DNA from 2 places in the Thioalkalivibrio sp. ALMg13-2 genome. Region 1 is predicted to be linked to the other one. Evidence: predicted binding sites of a transcription regulator. Region 1 holds the regulator's gene; the other holds the start of a gene.

Evidence for each region. The regulator sigma-54, encoded in region 1, starts transcription at its own class of promoters, with help from an activator protein. The targets are predictions, from matches to a motif close to TGGCANGNTNCNTGCTT.
Region 2: F618_RS0100040 (lipid-binding SYLF domain-containing protein) is a predicted target of sigma-54. The motif match lies at 5,705-5,721, and genes of this name have one in related genera.

What each region holds. Positions count from the first base shown of each region.
Region 1 covers NZ_KB906107.1:79,314-86,725, reverse strand. Annotated here, with positions in the region: gene hprK (HPr(Ser) kinase/phosphatase) at 1-954, opposite strand, end outside; gene F618_RS0107345 (PTS sugar transporter subunit IIA) at 1,003-1,470, opposite strand; gene hpf (ribosome hibernation-promoting factor, HPF/YfiA family) at 1,474-1,812, opposite strand; gene F618_RS0107335 (RNA polymerase factor sigma-54) at 1,829-3,313, opposite strand; gene lptB (LPS export ABC transporter ATP-binding protein) at 3,402-4,172, opposite strand; gene lptA (lipopolysaccharide transport periplasmic protein LptA) at 4,169-4,708, opposite strand; gene lptC (LPS export ABC transporter periplasmic protein LptC) at 4,689-5,270, opposite strand; gene F618_RS0107315 (HAD family hydrolase) at 5,267-5,806, opposite strand; gene F618_RS0107310 (KpsF/GutQ family sugar-phosphate isomerase) at 5,806-6,783, opposite strand; gene F618_RS0107305 (calcium/sodium antiporter) at 6,780-7,412, opposite strand, start outside.
Region 2 covers NZ_KB906100.1:501-7,912, forward strand. Annotated here, with positions in the region: gene F618_RS0100010 (energy-coupling factor ABC transporter permease) at 48-713, opposite strand; gene F618_RS0100015 (class I SAM-dependent methyltransferase) at 716-1,333, opposite strand; gene F618_RS0100020 (5-(carboxyamino)imidazole ribonucleotide synthase) at 1,330-2,511, opposite strand; gene purE (5-(carboxyamino)imidazole ribonucleotide mutase) at 2,508-3,017, opposite strand; gene F618_RS0100030 (phosphoribosylaminoimidazolesuccinocarboxamide synthase) at 3,307-4,203, shown strand; gene bioD (dethiobiotin synthase) at 4,200-4,919, shown strand; gene F618_RS0100040 (lipid-binding SYLF domain-containing protein) at 4,859-5,638, opposite strand; gene fba (class II fructose-bisphosphate aldolase) at 5,770-6,834, opposite strand; gene pyk (pyruvate kinase) at 6,913-7,412, opposite strand, start outside.

The DNA of each region.
Region 1 (7,412 bases):
CATCTGGCGGCGCTGGCGTGCGCGCAGGTCGTCGCCAGCGATATAGCCCTGCATGTGCAGCATGTGGTTGCGCACGGCCGCCTCGATCATGACCGCGATGTTGCGCCCCGGCGCGATCGGCAGGCTGATCAAGGGGACGCGCAGGCCGAGGATATCGATCTCGCCGCGGCGCCCGTTCAGCCGGTCATCGGGGACCGGCGAGGGTTCGCCATGATCGCGCAGGTCGATGATCAGGCGCAGGTACTTGCCGCCCTTGATCGCGGAATCGCCGTACATGGCGCGGATGTTGAGCACCCCAAGACCGCGCACCTCGAGCAGGTCCTGGAGCAGGGCCGGGCAGTGGCCGCGCACGATATCGGGCGCAATGCGCGCGAACTCGGGGGCATCGTCGGCGATCAGGCGATGCCCGCGCGAGATCAGTTCCAGTGCGACCTCGCTCTTGCCGACGCTGGAGGCGCCGCTGATCAGCACCCCGATCCCGAGGATCTCCATGAACACGCCGTGGCGCACCTCGAAATGAGCCAGGCGCTGCTGCAGGAAATAGCGCAGAAGCGAGATGATCTCGTGACTGCTGGTGCTGGAGCACAGGATCAGCGGCAGCGCCTCCTGCGGGGCGTCGGGCATCTCCGAGAACGGACAGGTGTCCTCGGCGAAGATCACCGCGGTGGTCCCAGTGCGGGCCATCTCCAGGATCAGGTCGTTGCACTGGGTGGCGCTGAGGCTGGAGATGTAGCGTGCCTCGAAGTCGCCGATGATCTGGATGCGGTTGGGCCGGATCAGGTTGAGATGGCCGGCCAGCGGCAAGTCGTCCCCGTCGTCGCCGACCAGCTTGCGGTCGGGTGCTGCATGTTCGCCGTGTACGAAGCGAAGATCCAGGCGGTTTCCCATGGCCTGGATCAGGCTTTCCACGTTGATGTCGCGGGCGATCCCGCCTTCTCCCAGCGCCTCGTTCATGGCAGACGCTGCGCGCCGGAATCGCGGCTGGAGGCGGGTTCCACGGGCTTAGTCCTCGCTGAAGCGGCGCACGAGTTCCTGTTCCAGGGCCGCCGCGTCCCCGGCCCGGCGCAGCGCTCCGATGGTGTCTGGCTGAGACAGGCCGCGGGCGAGCTGGGCCAGCAGGTCGAGATGGTCGCCGGTGGCGGCCTCCGGGACCAGCAGTGCGATCAGGATATCGACCGGCTCGTGATCCATGGCGTCGAAGTCGACGCCCTTTTCCAGGCGCAGCACGGCCACGCGCGGCGCCTCGAGATCGGCCAGGCGGCCATGGGGAATCGCAACCCCATGGCCGAGACCGGTGGATCCGAGTTTTTCGCGCGCGGACAAGGCCTCGAAGATCGCGTTGCTCCCCGGTCCCGTGCCGTCACCTCCGCCGGCGAGGAGGTCCGCCAGGGCCTCCAGGGCCCGTTTCTGGCTGGAGCACTCGGGTTGCAGGCCAATGCGCTCGGAGGTGATCAACTCGGCAATCGTCATGGATCAGGAGGCCTGCTCGCGGTTGCGCTGGGCACCTTCGGCGCGGTGGTGGTCCTTGACCTTTTCCTTGTGCTTGATCAGCTGACGGTCGACTTTGTCGATCAGCGCGTCGATCGCGGCATACATGTCCTCGTGAGAGGCCTCGGCGTGGATGTGATTGCCGCTGACCTGGAGATTGGCTTCGGCCTGGTTGTGCTGATTCCGGGTCTTCTCGTGGGTCAGCACGACGTGGACGTCGATGACCTTGTCGAAGTGGCGCTCCAGCTTCGCGAACTTCTCGTTGACGTAGTCGCGCAGGGCGTCGGTGATGTCCACGTGGTGGCCGGTCAGGTTGATCTGCATGGTCAGGACTCCTTGGTTACTTGCTGCCGGTGGGCATCGAGGCCATCTGCCGGCGTTCGCTGGATGAAGGGATGTGCATCGCCTCGCGGTACTTGGCCACGGTGCGGCGCGCTACGTTGATGCCCCGGTCCGACAGGACCTGGGCGAGCCGGGCATCGCTGAGCGGCTTGTTCGGGGGTTCGTCGCCAATCAATTCGCGAATCATGGCACGGATGGCGGTGGCGGAACACTCGCCGCCATCGTTCGTGCCGACATGGCTGGAGAAGAAATACTTGAACTCGAAGACCCCGCGCGGGGTGTGCATGTATTTCTGCGTGGTAACCCGCGAGATGGTCGATTCGTGCATCTCCAGGGTCTCGGCAATGTCGCGCAGGATCAATGGCTGCATCGCGACGTCGCCATGCTCGAGAAAGCCCTGCTGGCGGTGGACGATCGCCTCGGCGACCCGCAGCAGGGTGTCGTTGCGGCTGTGCAGGCTCTTCAGGAACCAGCGTGCCTCCTGCAGCTGATCACGCATAAAGGCGCTGTCGCGGGCATCCGAGACCTGGCGCACCATGCCGGCGTAGAGGTCGTTGATGCGGATACGCGGTGCGATCTCCGGGTTTAGATCCACGCGCCAGCCCTCGGTGGTGTGGCGCACGTAGACATCCGGGACCACGTATTCCGAGGTGGCGGAGCTGATCTGTGCGCCGGGGCGCGGGTTCAGGGTGCGGATCAGGTCCAGTGCGCGGGCCAGTTCGTCCGGGTCGCGTACGCCGGACTGGCGCTGCAGGGCCTTGTAGTCGCGCTTGCCCAGGCTGTCCATGCCGTGTTCCAGGATCGCCCGTGCGGCCTCGCGGGCCGGGGCGTCCGGGGCCAGTTCGCGTAGCTGGATCTCCAGGCACTCCCGCAGGTTGCGCGCGCCGACCCCCAGCGGGTCGCATTGCTGAATCCAGTGGAGCACTGCCTCGACCTCGTCGACGCCGACGGTTTCATCCTCGCCTCGGCTGATGGTCTCGGCCAGGGTTTCCAGGTCACCCTCGAGATAGCCGTCGGGGCTGATGGCGTCGATCAGGGCCGCCCCGATGCGCTGGTCGCGCGGTGTCAGATGGCTCAGATGCAGCTGCCACAGCAGATGATCCTGCAGGCCCTCACCGTCGTCGTCGCTGGTGTTTTCCAGCGGGTCGCGGTCATCCACGCCCTTGTTGGGCGTCGGGGCCGGCTCGTAGATGTCGTCCCAGCGGCTGTCGGTCGTCAGTTCCTCGGGGATCACGTCGTCGCTGGTGGTGGTGGCCTCCATGCGATCGCCTTCCACCAGCTCGCCGTCCTGGTTCAGGCGCTCGGTGTCGGCCTCGGCATCTTCGTCCTCGACCTGTTCGAGCATGGGGTTGCTCTCCAGCGCCTGCTGGATCTCCACCTGGAGCTCGAGCGTGGACAGCTGCAACAGGCGGATCGCCTGCTGCAGTTGCGGGGTCATGGTCAGCGTCTGACCCAGCTGCAGATTCAGGCCGGGTTTCAGCATCGGGTATGCGGGGCGAGGGTTGGCATTGATGGAATCTTAAAGCCTGCCTTGTGGTTTGTGCACCGACCGGGCCGCATATGGGGCGCTTTCACAGGCGGAAGTTCTCGCCGAGATAGACCCGGCGCACCTGGGGATCGGCCAGCAGCTCGTCCGGTGTCCCGGCGGCCAGCAGGCGGCCTTCGCTTAGAATATAGGCCCTGTGGCAGATGCCGAGGGTCTCGCGCACGTTGTGATCGGAGATCAGTACGCCGATGCCGCGCTGGGCGAGATGCCGAATCACGTCCTGGATGTCGCCGACCGAGATCGGATCCACCCCGGCGAAGGGCTCGTCCAGACAGATGAAGCGCGGATCCCCGGCCAGGGCGCGGGCGATCTCGGCGCGGCGGCGTTCGCCGCCGGACAGCGCGATGCCCGGGCTGTGGCGCACGGTCTCGAGCTGGAACTCCTCGATCAGCGCATCGCCAATGCGCCGGCGCTCGTGGCGATCGAGTCCGGGGCGCAGCTCGAGCACGGCCTGCAGGTTGTCCCACACGCTCAGGCGGCGAAAGATCGAGGCCTCCTGCGGCAGGTAGCCGAGGCCGGCGCGCGCGCGCACGTGGATGGGCGCGCGGGTGATGTCGCGCGCGCCCAGGGTGATGCGCCCGGCATTGGGGCGGATCAGCCCGACCAGGCTGTAGAAGCAGGTGGTCTTGCCGGCCCCGTTCGGGCCCAGCAGGCCGACCACCTCGCCGGGCGCGAGGTCGACGTCCACCTGGTCCAGCACCGTGCGCTGGCCGTAGCGCTTGGTCAGCTCGCGTCCGATCAGGCGGTCGTTGGTTTGTGCCGGTGTGGCGGATGGGCTGGGGGCGGTGGCGTTCATTCGTCGTCGCGCGGCTGGATGGTGATGCGCACGCGCTCGCTGTCGCCTTCGCCGCGTTCGGCCTCGATCACGTCGGTCGTCAGGTCGTAGGTGATGCGCTTGCCGCGCGCCTCCTCGCTGGTGGTGATCACATGGGCCTGGTCGGTGAGGATCATGCGGTCCTCGTTCAGCAGGTAGTCGATGCGCAGGGCGGTGGCAATGCGCATCTCTCCGGTTTCCGGATCGGGTGATTCCAGGCGTGCCGGCTCGCCGTGGGCCTCCATTTCATAGGGGCGGCGATCGCGGGTGCGCACGTAGACCTTGTCGGCCTCCAGGGTCATGTCGCCGCGGATCACGATCACGTCGCCGGTGTAGGTCCCCAGCCCCTGGCGTTCGTCCATCTCCGCGCGGTCGGCAGTGATCTCCACCGGCAGCGCCGGGCCCGAGCCCTGCTGGGCGAACGCGGGCGTGGCCAGCAGCACGAGCAGCAGGAGCGCCGCCACGCGGGCACCCGGTTGGCCCGGACGGTGGCGAAGGCTATGGGGATTCGGGGTCATGCGCGGGATCCTCCTCGCTCGTCTCGCTGTAGAGCGAGTACACGTCATGGAACAACTCTATGGTATCCCCTCGCGAGTCCACGCGCAGACCGGTGCCGCGCTGGAACAGGCCCGGCTGGTTCAGGGTGGAAAGGGCATCCGAAGTGGCGACCATGGTGTCGGTGGCGACGCGAACATCCCGCGAATCGATGAGGGTCTCTACGCGTTCGCCGCGGGGCGGCTGTACGCCGTGGGTGGGGCCCACCAGGTCCAGGGTCGCGGCGGCCGGTTGATGCAGCGCGGCCGGGGCGGTCCAGCGCCATTCGATACCGCCCTCGGCGAACAGGTCGAGGTCCGGGTCGTCCACCCATTGGGGGCCGTCACGGCCGAACTCGCGCAGGCGGGTGCCGCGCAGACGATGGCTCAGTTCGCCGTCGTCGCCGGTGGCATGCAGGGTGAAGCCGTCAATCTGCAGCGTGACCTCGCCCTCGGGCGGGCTTACCTCGGCCTGCGCCAGGGGCGCGGTCGCGAATGCGAGCATGGCCAGGGTCCATCCGACTTGGCGGCGAGTCCTTTGGCTCATCCGTTCAGGTAGGTCTCGAACAGCGCGTCGAGCCGGCCCTGCGCGGCCAGCAGGCCTTCGCAGGTCTCGCGCACGGCCCCGCGCCCGCCATGGGCCTCGGTCACCCACTGGGCATGCTGGCGCACTAGCGGGTGGGCGTCACCGACCGCGATCCCGAGCCCGACCCGCTGCATCGCTGGAAGATCCACGATGTCGTCGCCCATGAAGGCCGCTTCGGCGGGGTCGTGACCGGTGCGCTGCAGCAGTTCGTGCAGGGCCTCGCCCTTGTCGCGGCGGCCCTGGATCAGATGCTCCACGCCCAGGTCGCGCATGCGGTGCTCGACGACCCCGGAGGTGCGCCCGGTCAGGATGGCGATCTCGATCCCGCCGTCCAGGGCCAGACGGATACCGTGGCCGTCGCGGCTGTTGAACGCCTTGTACTGCTCGCCGCCGTCGCCGAGGAACAGGCTGCCGTCGGTCAGCACGCCGTCCACGTCCAGGACCAGCAGGCGCACGGCCTGCTGGTGGGTGCGCAGAGTGGTGGCATCCAGGTTCATCAGGCCACCCCGGCGCGCAGCAGGTCGTGCATGTTGATCACGCCCACCAGGCGGTTTTCGGCGTCGGTGACGGGCAGGGCGTTGATGCGCCGGCTCTCCATGGCCTCCAGGGCCTCCACCGCCAGCCAGTCGGGCTGCGCGGTGTGGCCGCCGGTGGTCATGGCCTCGCCGATGGTCAGGCCGTCCAGGCTGTGCCCGGCGTCCAGGGTGCGGCGCAGGTCGCCATCGGTGAACACGCCCTGGATGCGATCGTCACCGTCGGTGATGATCACCAGCCCTAGACCCTTGCGGGTGATCTCGAACAGGGCGTCCTTGAGTGGGGCGTCCGGGGTGATGCGCGGGATCGCGCCTCCGGTATGCATGATGTCGGCGACATGCACCAGCAGGCGCCGGCCAAGGCGACCGCCGGGGTGCGAGCGGGCAAAGTCGTTGGCGGTAAAGCCGCGTGCGTCCAGCACCGCGACGGCCAGGGCATCGCCCATCGCCAACGCCGCGGTGGTGCTGGAGGTGGGGGCCAGGCCCAGCGGGCAGGCCTCGCGTTCGACGCTGACATCCAGGTGTACGGTGGCATCCGCGCCGAGGCGCGATCCGGGGTTGCCGGTCATCGCGATCAGCGGTACGCCCAGGCGCCGGATCAGCGGCAGGATGGTGATGATCTCGTCGGTCTCGCCGGAGTTCGACAGCGCGATGACCACGTCCTCGCGGGTGATCATGCCGAGATCGCCGTGACTGGCCTCGCCCGGGTGCACGAAGAAGGCCGGTGTGCCGGTGGAGGCCAGGGTCGCGGCCAGCTTGCTGCCGATGTGCCCGGACTTGCCCATGCCGGTGACGATCACGCGGCCCTTGCACGCGAGGATGCAGCGACAGGCTTCGAGGAAGCGGTCGTCGATGCGCTGGGCGAGGTTGCGTACGGCCTCGGCCTCGTCATTGAGGACGGCCAGGGCGAGGTTGCGGGTGGTTTCGGGGTTGAAGTTCATGCGGTAGCCGTGATTCCCAAATAGACAAGGTAGCTTGCGAAGGCGATGAGGAGAAGGGCGCCCTGCCAGCGCCGGATCTGTCCGCGGTGGCCCAGCGCGATCAGGAACAGGGCCACGGTCAATGCCAGCATCACCGGATAGTCGCGCGTCAGCGCATCGGCGTCGATTGCCAGCGGCGCGATCAGGGCCGGAACGGCCAGTACCGCGAGCAGGTTGAACAGATTGGAGCCGACCACGTTCCCGATCGCCAGCCCGGCCTCGCGGCGGAAGGCGGCGACCACCGAGGTGGCCAGCTCGGGCAAGCTGGTGCCCACCGCAACGATGGTCAGGCCGATGATCAGGTCGCTGATCCCCAGTTGCTCGGCGATCTCGACCGCGCCCCAGACCAGGGCCTGGCTGCTGGCCAGAAGGAACAGCAGTCCGAAGACCAGCCAGGCGATGGTGGGGGCGAGGCGGCTGCCCTCCGGGATCGTCTCGACCATGCCGCGCACCACCTCGGGGGTGTCGTCATGTGGGGCCGGCCGGGCGCGCCGCGCACTGACGGCCATCCAGACGGTGAATGCGACCAGTCCAGCCAGCAACCCGAGGCCTTCCAGTCGACCCAGTTCGCCGTCCACCAGCAGGAGCAG
Region 2 (7,412 bases), on a different contig from region 1:
GAAAACCTGGGGCACCAACGCGAACGCGTTCATTGATCAGTGTTTCCCTAGCGTCCGTGGATGTAGCGCTCGTCCGACCAGGTCGCCAGCCACTCGGGACGCACCATGACCAGGCCGGTAATCACGATCCCGTTGATCACCGCCTCGGGCAGCACCAGCAGGGCCAGGTAGCGCAGGTAGTCGCGATGGATATCTGCCCAGGCGAGCTCGGTGAACAACCCGTAGATCGCCGCCGAGGCCAGCACGGTGGCAACCACCGAAAGCGCCCCGCCGAGGAAACCGACCGCGTAGAGGTAGATGAACATGTGCGCGGGCAGACGCGCCTCGGACAGCCGCAGCAGCCCCCAGGTGACCGCGACCGGCAGGATGCCCGCCAGCAGCACCGTCAACGGGAAGGCGGCTAGCGGGAGCACGCCGAACAGGCCGAGGATCGCCACTACCAGGAAGACCATCAGGATCGCCAGCTGCCAACCGAACATCAGGGTCACGGTGGCCATGCCCAGAAAATGCAGGGCCAGCCCATCCAGGGCCTGCGCCCGCAGGCTCCAGATCAGCAGCAGGCACAGCGTGGCGATCACGAACAGCTGAGCGCGGCCGGGCACGAAGAAGGTTTCCCAGGGCATGCGCCGCAGCATCACCAGCATGCCGCCACCCAGCAGCACGGCGGACAGCACCCGGAGCGCAACCGGCAGTTCGCCCGCCCCCTCGACCATGCTCAATCGGGCTCGCGCACCGCGGCCGCGACAGTGTACTCGCGGCCCTGCTTGACCTTGTCGTAGTTGCCGAACACTTCCTTGAACCCCTTCTCGATGAACCGCCGCAACCCGGTAATGGTTACGACATAGATGCGTCCATCCGGGTTCATCTGCTCGTGGGCGTCCAGCAGGTAGGTGTAGAGCATCTCGCGCCCCACCTTGGCCGGCAGGTTCGAGGTGACCAGGTCGAAACGCCGGTCACGGATCTGCGCGAAGCCGTTACTGGTCACGCAGTCCACATTGGTGATGCCGTTCAGCTCGGCGTTACGCCGGCTGTACTCCACCGCCAGGAAGTTGGTGTCCACCAGCGTGCAGTGGCCCTGCGGCGCCTTGCGCGCCAGCGTCAGGCCGATCGGGCCATATCCACAGCCCAGATCCAGGCAGGCATCGGTTGGCTCCACCTCGATGCGCTCCAGCAACATCCGCGTGCCATCGTCGATGCGGCGCGGCGAGAACAGGCCCCAGGTCGTGCGGAACCGCAGGTGTTCTCCGGCCAGCGTGTCCTCGAATTCCAGGTCGCGCTTCAGCTCCGCCTGACGGGTACGCCGCGCCTGGATCGTGGGGAAGTCCTCCTTCATGCCACCCCTCCGTCCGCAGTCCGCTCCACAGCCTCGGCCAGGCCCTGCCACAGGGCCTCGGCGGTGGAGGCCGCGGCGCCGGCGTCATCCTCGCCCGGCAGACCGAGCACGTTGACGTGCCCCATCTTGCGGCCGGACCGGGCCTCGGCCTTGCCATACAGATGCAGCCGCGCGCGGCCGGCAGCCAGCACGCCCTGCCAGTCGGGGTCCCCTGCGGCGGGCCACAGGTCACCCAGCAGGTTGACCATCGCCACCGGCGTGGTCAGCAACGCCGGGGCCAGCCCCAGCCCGCAGACCGCGCGCACCTGCTGCTCGAACTGGCTGACGGTGCAGGCATCCTGGGTGTAGTGCCCGGAGTTGTGCGGACGCGGCGCGATCTCGTTGACCAGCAATTCACCCTCCACCGTGAGGAAGAACTCCACCGCCAGTATCCCCTGGTAGTCGAGCTGCTCGGCGATGTGCCGCGCGATCGCCGTGGCGCGTTCGCGCGGCTCGTCGCCGACCCGCGCCGGCACCCGCGTCAGGTGCAGGATGCCCTCGTGATGGGTGTTTTCCGCCACCGGAAAGGCCTCGTTCGCGCCGTCCGCGGTTCGCGCCACCAGCACCGAGAGCTCGCGCTCCAGCTCGACCTGGGCCTCCAGCACGCAGTCCACCAGCCCCAGCTCGGCATGCGCCGCGGGCAACTCGCCGGCCTGCGCCAGCCGGACCTGGCCCTTGCCGTCATAACCCAGGCGCGCGGTCTTCAGGATCGCGGGGAACGTCGGCCCTCCCGCGTCCGTTCGCACTTCGGGCGTCTGGCCGGCCAGGACCGCCTGCCAGGGGGCTACCGCCACACCGATCTCGCCGAGGAAGGCCTTCTCCTCCAGGCGATCCTGGGCAATGCTCAGGGCGCGCGGCCCCGGGCGCAGACAGGCATGCGCATCCAGCCACTCCACGGCCGGGCGCGGGATGTTCTCGAACTCGGTGGTAATGACCGCGCAGGCCCCGGCCAGGGCCTGCAGCGCATCGGGGTCGTCGAAGGCCTGGCACAGGTGGCGCGCCGCCACTCGCCCGGCCGGGCTGGCCGGGTCCGGGTCCAGGACCCATACGGGATAGCCCATGCCCTGTGCGGCCTCCACGAAATAGCGGCCGAGCTGCCCGCCACCGAGCAGCCCGAGGGTCGCAGGGGGCTGGATCATGACGGGTCCGGTGGCAGGGTCTGCCCCAGCACGGCCTGACTTTGGGACTGACGAAAGGCATCCAGACGCTCACGCAGATCGGGATCGTGGTTCGCCAGCATCGCGGCGGCGAACAAGGCGGCGTTGGCCGCGCCCGCCTCGCCGATCGCGAAGGTCGCCACGGGGATGCCGCGCGGCATCTGCACGATGGACAGCAGCGAGTCCTGCCCCTTCAGGTGGCGCGAGGCAACCGGCACCCCGAGCACCGGTACCGGCGTCTTGGATGCCAGCATCCCCGGCAGGTGCGCCGCCCCCCCGGCCCCGGCGATGATCGCCTGTAGACCACGCTCGCGTGCCTGCTCGGCGTACTCGAACAGGAGATCCGGTGTTCGGTGAGCCGACACCACCCGGGCCTCGAACGGGACCCCGAGTTCGTCCAGCACATCCACCGCCCGCTCCATGGTCGCCCAGTCGGAGGTGCTCCCCATCACGACGCCCACGCGAGGCGCCGCCGAATTGCCTGCCATCTCAGTCATGGCCCGAACGATAGCGACCCCGGCCCCACCCGACAAGCCATGCGCACCACGAAGCCCACCAAGGCACGAAGAAAAGGCCGGTCAAGGGCGACCCACAGGGAGACGCAGAGGCCGGAAGGCCTTACTGGTGAGAGCGAAGCGGGGGCGTGAATGGCCGGTGGATAAGGCGCGACGCGCCCATGCGCTTGCTGCCGATCGTCGCGTCTCCTTGTGGATCGCTTTTCTTCGTGGCTTCGTCCGCTTCGTGGTGCGCAAGGCCCGCGCCCGGTAGAATCGCGGCATGACTGACACCCTGCTTGAAAGCCACCTCCCCGACCTGGAACTCGTGCATCGCGGCAAGGTGCGCGATCTCTATGCGGTGGACGCCGACCACTGGCTGATGGTCACCACCGACCGCCTGTCCGCCTTTGACGTGATCCTGCCCACGGCCGTGCCCGAGAAGGGCCGAGTGCTAACGGAGATCACGCAGTTCTGGATGCACAAGGTGGAGCGCGAGCTGGGCATTTCCAACCAGCTGACCGATATCCCGCTGGAACAGGTGATCCCGGACCCGGCCGTTCGCGCCCCGCTGGAAGGACGCAGCCTGGTGATCCGCCGGCTCGAAGCCCTGCCGGTGGAGGCGGTGGTACGCGGCTACCTGATCGGCTCTGGCTGGAAGGACTACCAGGCCAGCGGCGCGGTCTGCGGCATCCCGCTCCCGGCCGGCCTGGAGCTCGCCTCGAAGCTCCCCGAGGCGATCTTCACCCCCAGCACCAAGGCCGACGTCGGCGACCACGACGCCAATATCGACTTTGATGCCGTCGTGGCGACCATCGGCGAGGACCGGGCGCGGCAGGTGCGCGACGCGGCACTCTCGATCTACGCGATGGCGCGCGACTACGCGGCCGAGCGCGGCATCATCATCGCCGACACCAAGTTCGAGTTCGGCGTCGATGCGGCCGGCACCCTGCATCTGATCGACGAGGTCCTGACCCCGGACTCCTCGCGCTTCTGGCCCGCCGACCGCTACGCGCCAGGCACCAGCCCCGAGTCCTTCGACAAGCAATACGTACGCGACTACCTGGAGACCCTGGACTGGGACAAGCAGCCGCCCGGCCCCAAGCTGCCCACGGAAGTGGTGGAACAGACCGCGGCGCGCTATCGCGAGGCCCTGGAGCGCCTGACCCGCGACGCATGAGCCCGACACAGACAGGAGCGCCCCCGCAGGGCCTGTTCGTCACCGGCACCGACACCGGCGTCGGCAAAACCTTCGTCAGCTGCGCGCTGCTGGAACTCTGGCGGAATCGTGGGCTGCCGCCGCAACCACGCAAGCCGGTGGAATCCGGCTGCCCGCCGGGCCCGGATGGGCTGCGGCCCGAGGACGGGATGAACCTGACCCACGCGGCGGGCCTTCCGGACGCCGCCATCGAGCAGGTCACGCCCTGGCGCTTCCCCGATGCCATCGCCCCGGACCAGGCCGCCGCGAACCAGGGCGTGCGCCTGACGATCGCGGAGCTGGCCGCGGCCTGCGCAGCCGACGGCACGGGCCCGCGGCTGGTGGAGGGTGCGGGGGGCTTCTACTCGCCGCTCTGCGCGGATGGCCTGAACGCGGACCTCGCCGCGGCCCTCGGGCTACCGGTCCTGCTGGTGGCCGAGGACCGGCTGGGCACACTGAACACCTGCCTGCTGACCCTGGAGGCCCTGGAACGACGCGGCCTGCAACTGGCCGGGATCGTACTGAACCGGCGCCGGGTGGATGCCGACCCGCGCCTCGACAATGCCGCCGCGCTGCGTTCACGCACGAGCGCCCCGATCATCGAGTCAGCGGAAGGCATCACCCGCGCGGCGCTGGCTCAGAAGCTCTCCACCTCGAAGTTGTCCGGGCGCACGCCGCCGGAGGACTCGCGCTCCTGACCGCGGGACTCGGAGGCCGCAGGGGCTTCCTCTTCGTCAACCCGGAACCCGGCCAGGGTCTCGCGCAGGGCACGGGTTCCCTCGCGGTCGACGCGGCGGGTCTCGATGATATGCACCGGGCGCTGGGACTCGCCGTAGTACGCCTCGTTGAAGTCGTCGCGCACGGTCATGCGCGAGCCGGACAAGCTCATGCCCAGGTAGGCACCCCGCGCCCGCGAGTAGGACAGGAAGTCGGCCGTCGGGGTGGCGCTACGGCCCGCACCCACCGGACCGGCAGCCACCGAGGCATCGCCCCCCAGGCGGATGGCGGATCCGAACATCGAGTCCACCGCATCCTGGGTGCGCGCGACCATCACCACCTCGGCGGCATCACCACCGAACTGCATGCCGAAACTGACCGAACCGAGGGAGTAGAACGCCACCGGCGAATAATCGCCGCGCTCGTCGTCCCAGGCCAGGAACACGCCGATGCCGCCGGAGCCTCCGATCAGGAAGGCCCCGCGAGCCACGCGCGGGAAGATCACTACGCCGCGGGCGTCGCGCAGGTCCTCTTTAAGGGACTCGTACTCGGGGTGGGTCGCCATGTTCTCCACCGTCGCCTGGGCGCGATCGATGATGTCCTGCGGATCGATCTCGCGGCTGAACGGGTTCGCGTGAGCGCTCCCCACCATGGTGGCAAACACCAGCGTCGTCAGGCAGAAAAGGATCAGTCGTTGCATCGTGGAAACCTCCAGAAAGGCCAAGGGAGACGCGGCCGCGCGAATGCGTCGGCGTCTCCCTAACGAATACATTCATCATGGCACAAAAAAAGGGGGCCGAAGCCCCCTTTTTCGTGCTGCAATCCGCAGGATCAGTTGACCTTGGGATCCAGCTCGCCGGACAGGTAGCGCTTGACCATGTCGTCCAGGGAGATCGGCTTGATTTTGGACGCCATGCCGGCGCAACCGAAGGCCTCGTAACGGGCCTGGCAGAGGTCCTTCATCGCGGCAGTCGAGGCCTTCAGGAACTTGCGCGGATCGAATTCCTTCGGGTTCTCGGCCAGGAACTTGCGCACCGCACCGGTGGAGGCCATGCGCAGGTCGGTGTCGATGTTGACCTTGCGCACGCCGTGCTTGATGCCTTCCTGGATCTCTTCGACCGGCACGCCGTAGGTCTCGCCCATGTCGCCGCCGTACTTGTTGATGATCTGCAGCCACTCCTGCGGAACGGAGGAGGAGCCGTGCATGACCAGATGGGTATCCGGGATGCGGGCGTGGATCTCCTTCACGCGCTGGATGGCCAGGATGTCACCGGTCGGCGGACGGGTGAACTTGTAGGCGCCGTGGGAGGTACCGATGGCGATCGCCAGGGCGTCGCACTTGGTGTTCTTCACGAAGTCGGCGGCCTCGTCCGGGTCGGTCAGCAGCTGGTCGTGGGACAGCTGGCCCTCGGCGCCGGAACCGTCTTCCTCGCCGGCCATGCCGGTTTCCAGGGAGCCCAGGCAACCCAGCTCGCCTTCCACGGACACGCCACAGGCGTGAGCGATCTCGGAGACCTTGGCGGTCACGTCACGGTTGTAGTCGTACGAGGCCGGGGTCTTCATGTCAGGCATCAGGGAGCCGTCCATCATCACCGAGCTGAAGCCGGACTGGATGGAGCGCAGGCAGACTGCCGGCTCGGAGCCGTGATCCTGGTGCAGCACAACCGGGATGTCCGGGTACTGCTCGATGGCGGCGATGATGTTGTGGCGCAGGAAGGGCTCGCCGGCGTACTTGCGGGCACCGGCGGAGGCCTGAATGATCACCGGGGAGTCGACCGCAGCGGCCGCTTCCATGATCGAATGGACCTGTTCCATGTTGTTGGCGTTGTACGCCGGCATGCCATAGCCATGTTCGGCGGCATGGTCCAGAAGCTGGCGAAGTGAGATTAGAGCCATGGATTCCTCCTTACGGGATTCGGACTGAGGTAGTGAAAAAGTCGATTATCTGGTTGGCGACTGCGGGCGGTGCGCGGTTCAGGCCAGTTCGCCGACGCGCACGATCTTCATGGCGTTGGTGCCGCCATGCTCGCCCTGCAGGTCGCCCTTGGTAATGATGACCAACTCGCCATCCTGCACGACGCCCTCGGCCTTGAGCAAGTTCACCGCCTCACGGTTCACGCTTTCGTGGCTCTCGGGGATCGGCTTCAGGGTCACCGGATAGACGCCGCGATAAAGCGTCATGCGGCGGCTGGTGGATTCGTGCTGGGTGAGCGCGTAGATCGGGATGCCCGAGCTGATGCGCGACATCCACAGCGCCGTGGACCCGGACTCGGTCAGCGCGGCGATCGCGGAGACATCGAGATGGTTGGCGGTATACATGGTGGCCATCGCGATGGCCTCGTCGACCCGGCCGAAGGTCGAATCCATGCGATGGTCCGACTGACGTGCGGCGCGCTGGCGCTCGGCGGCCTCGCAGATCCGGTCCATGCTGGTGACCACGCGCGCAGGATAACGCCCGGTCGCGGTCTCGCCGG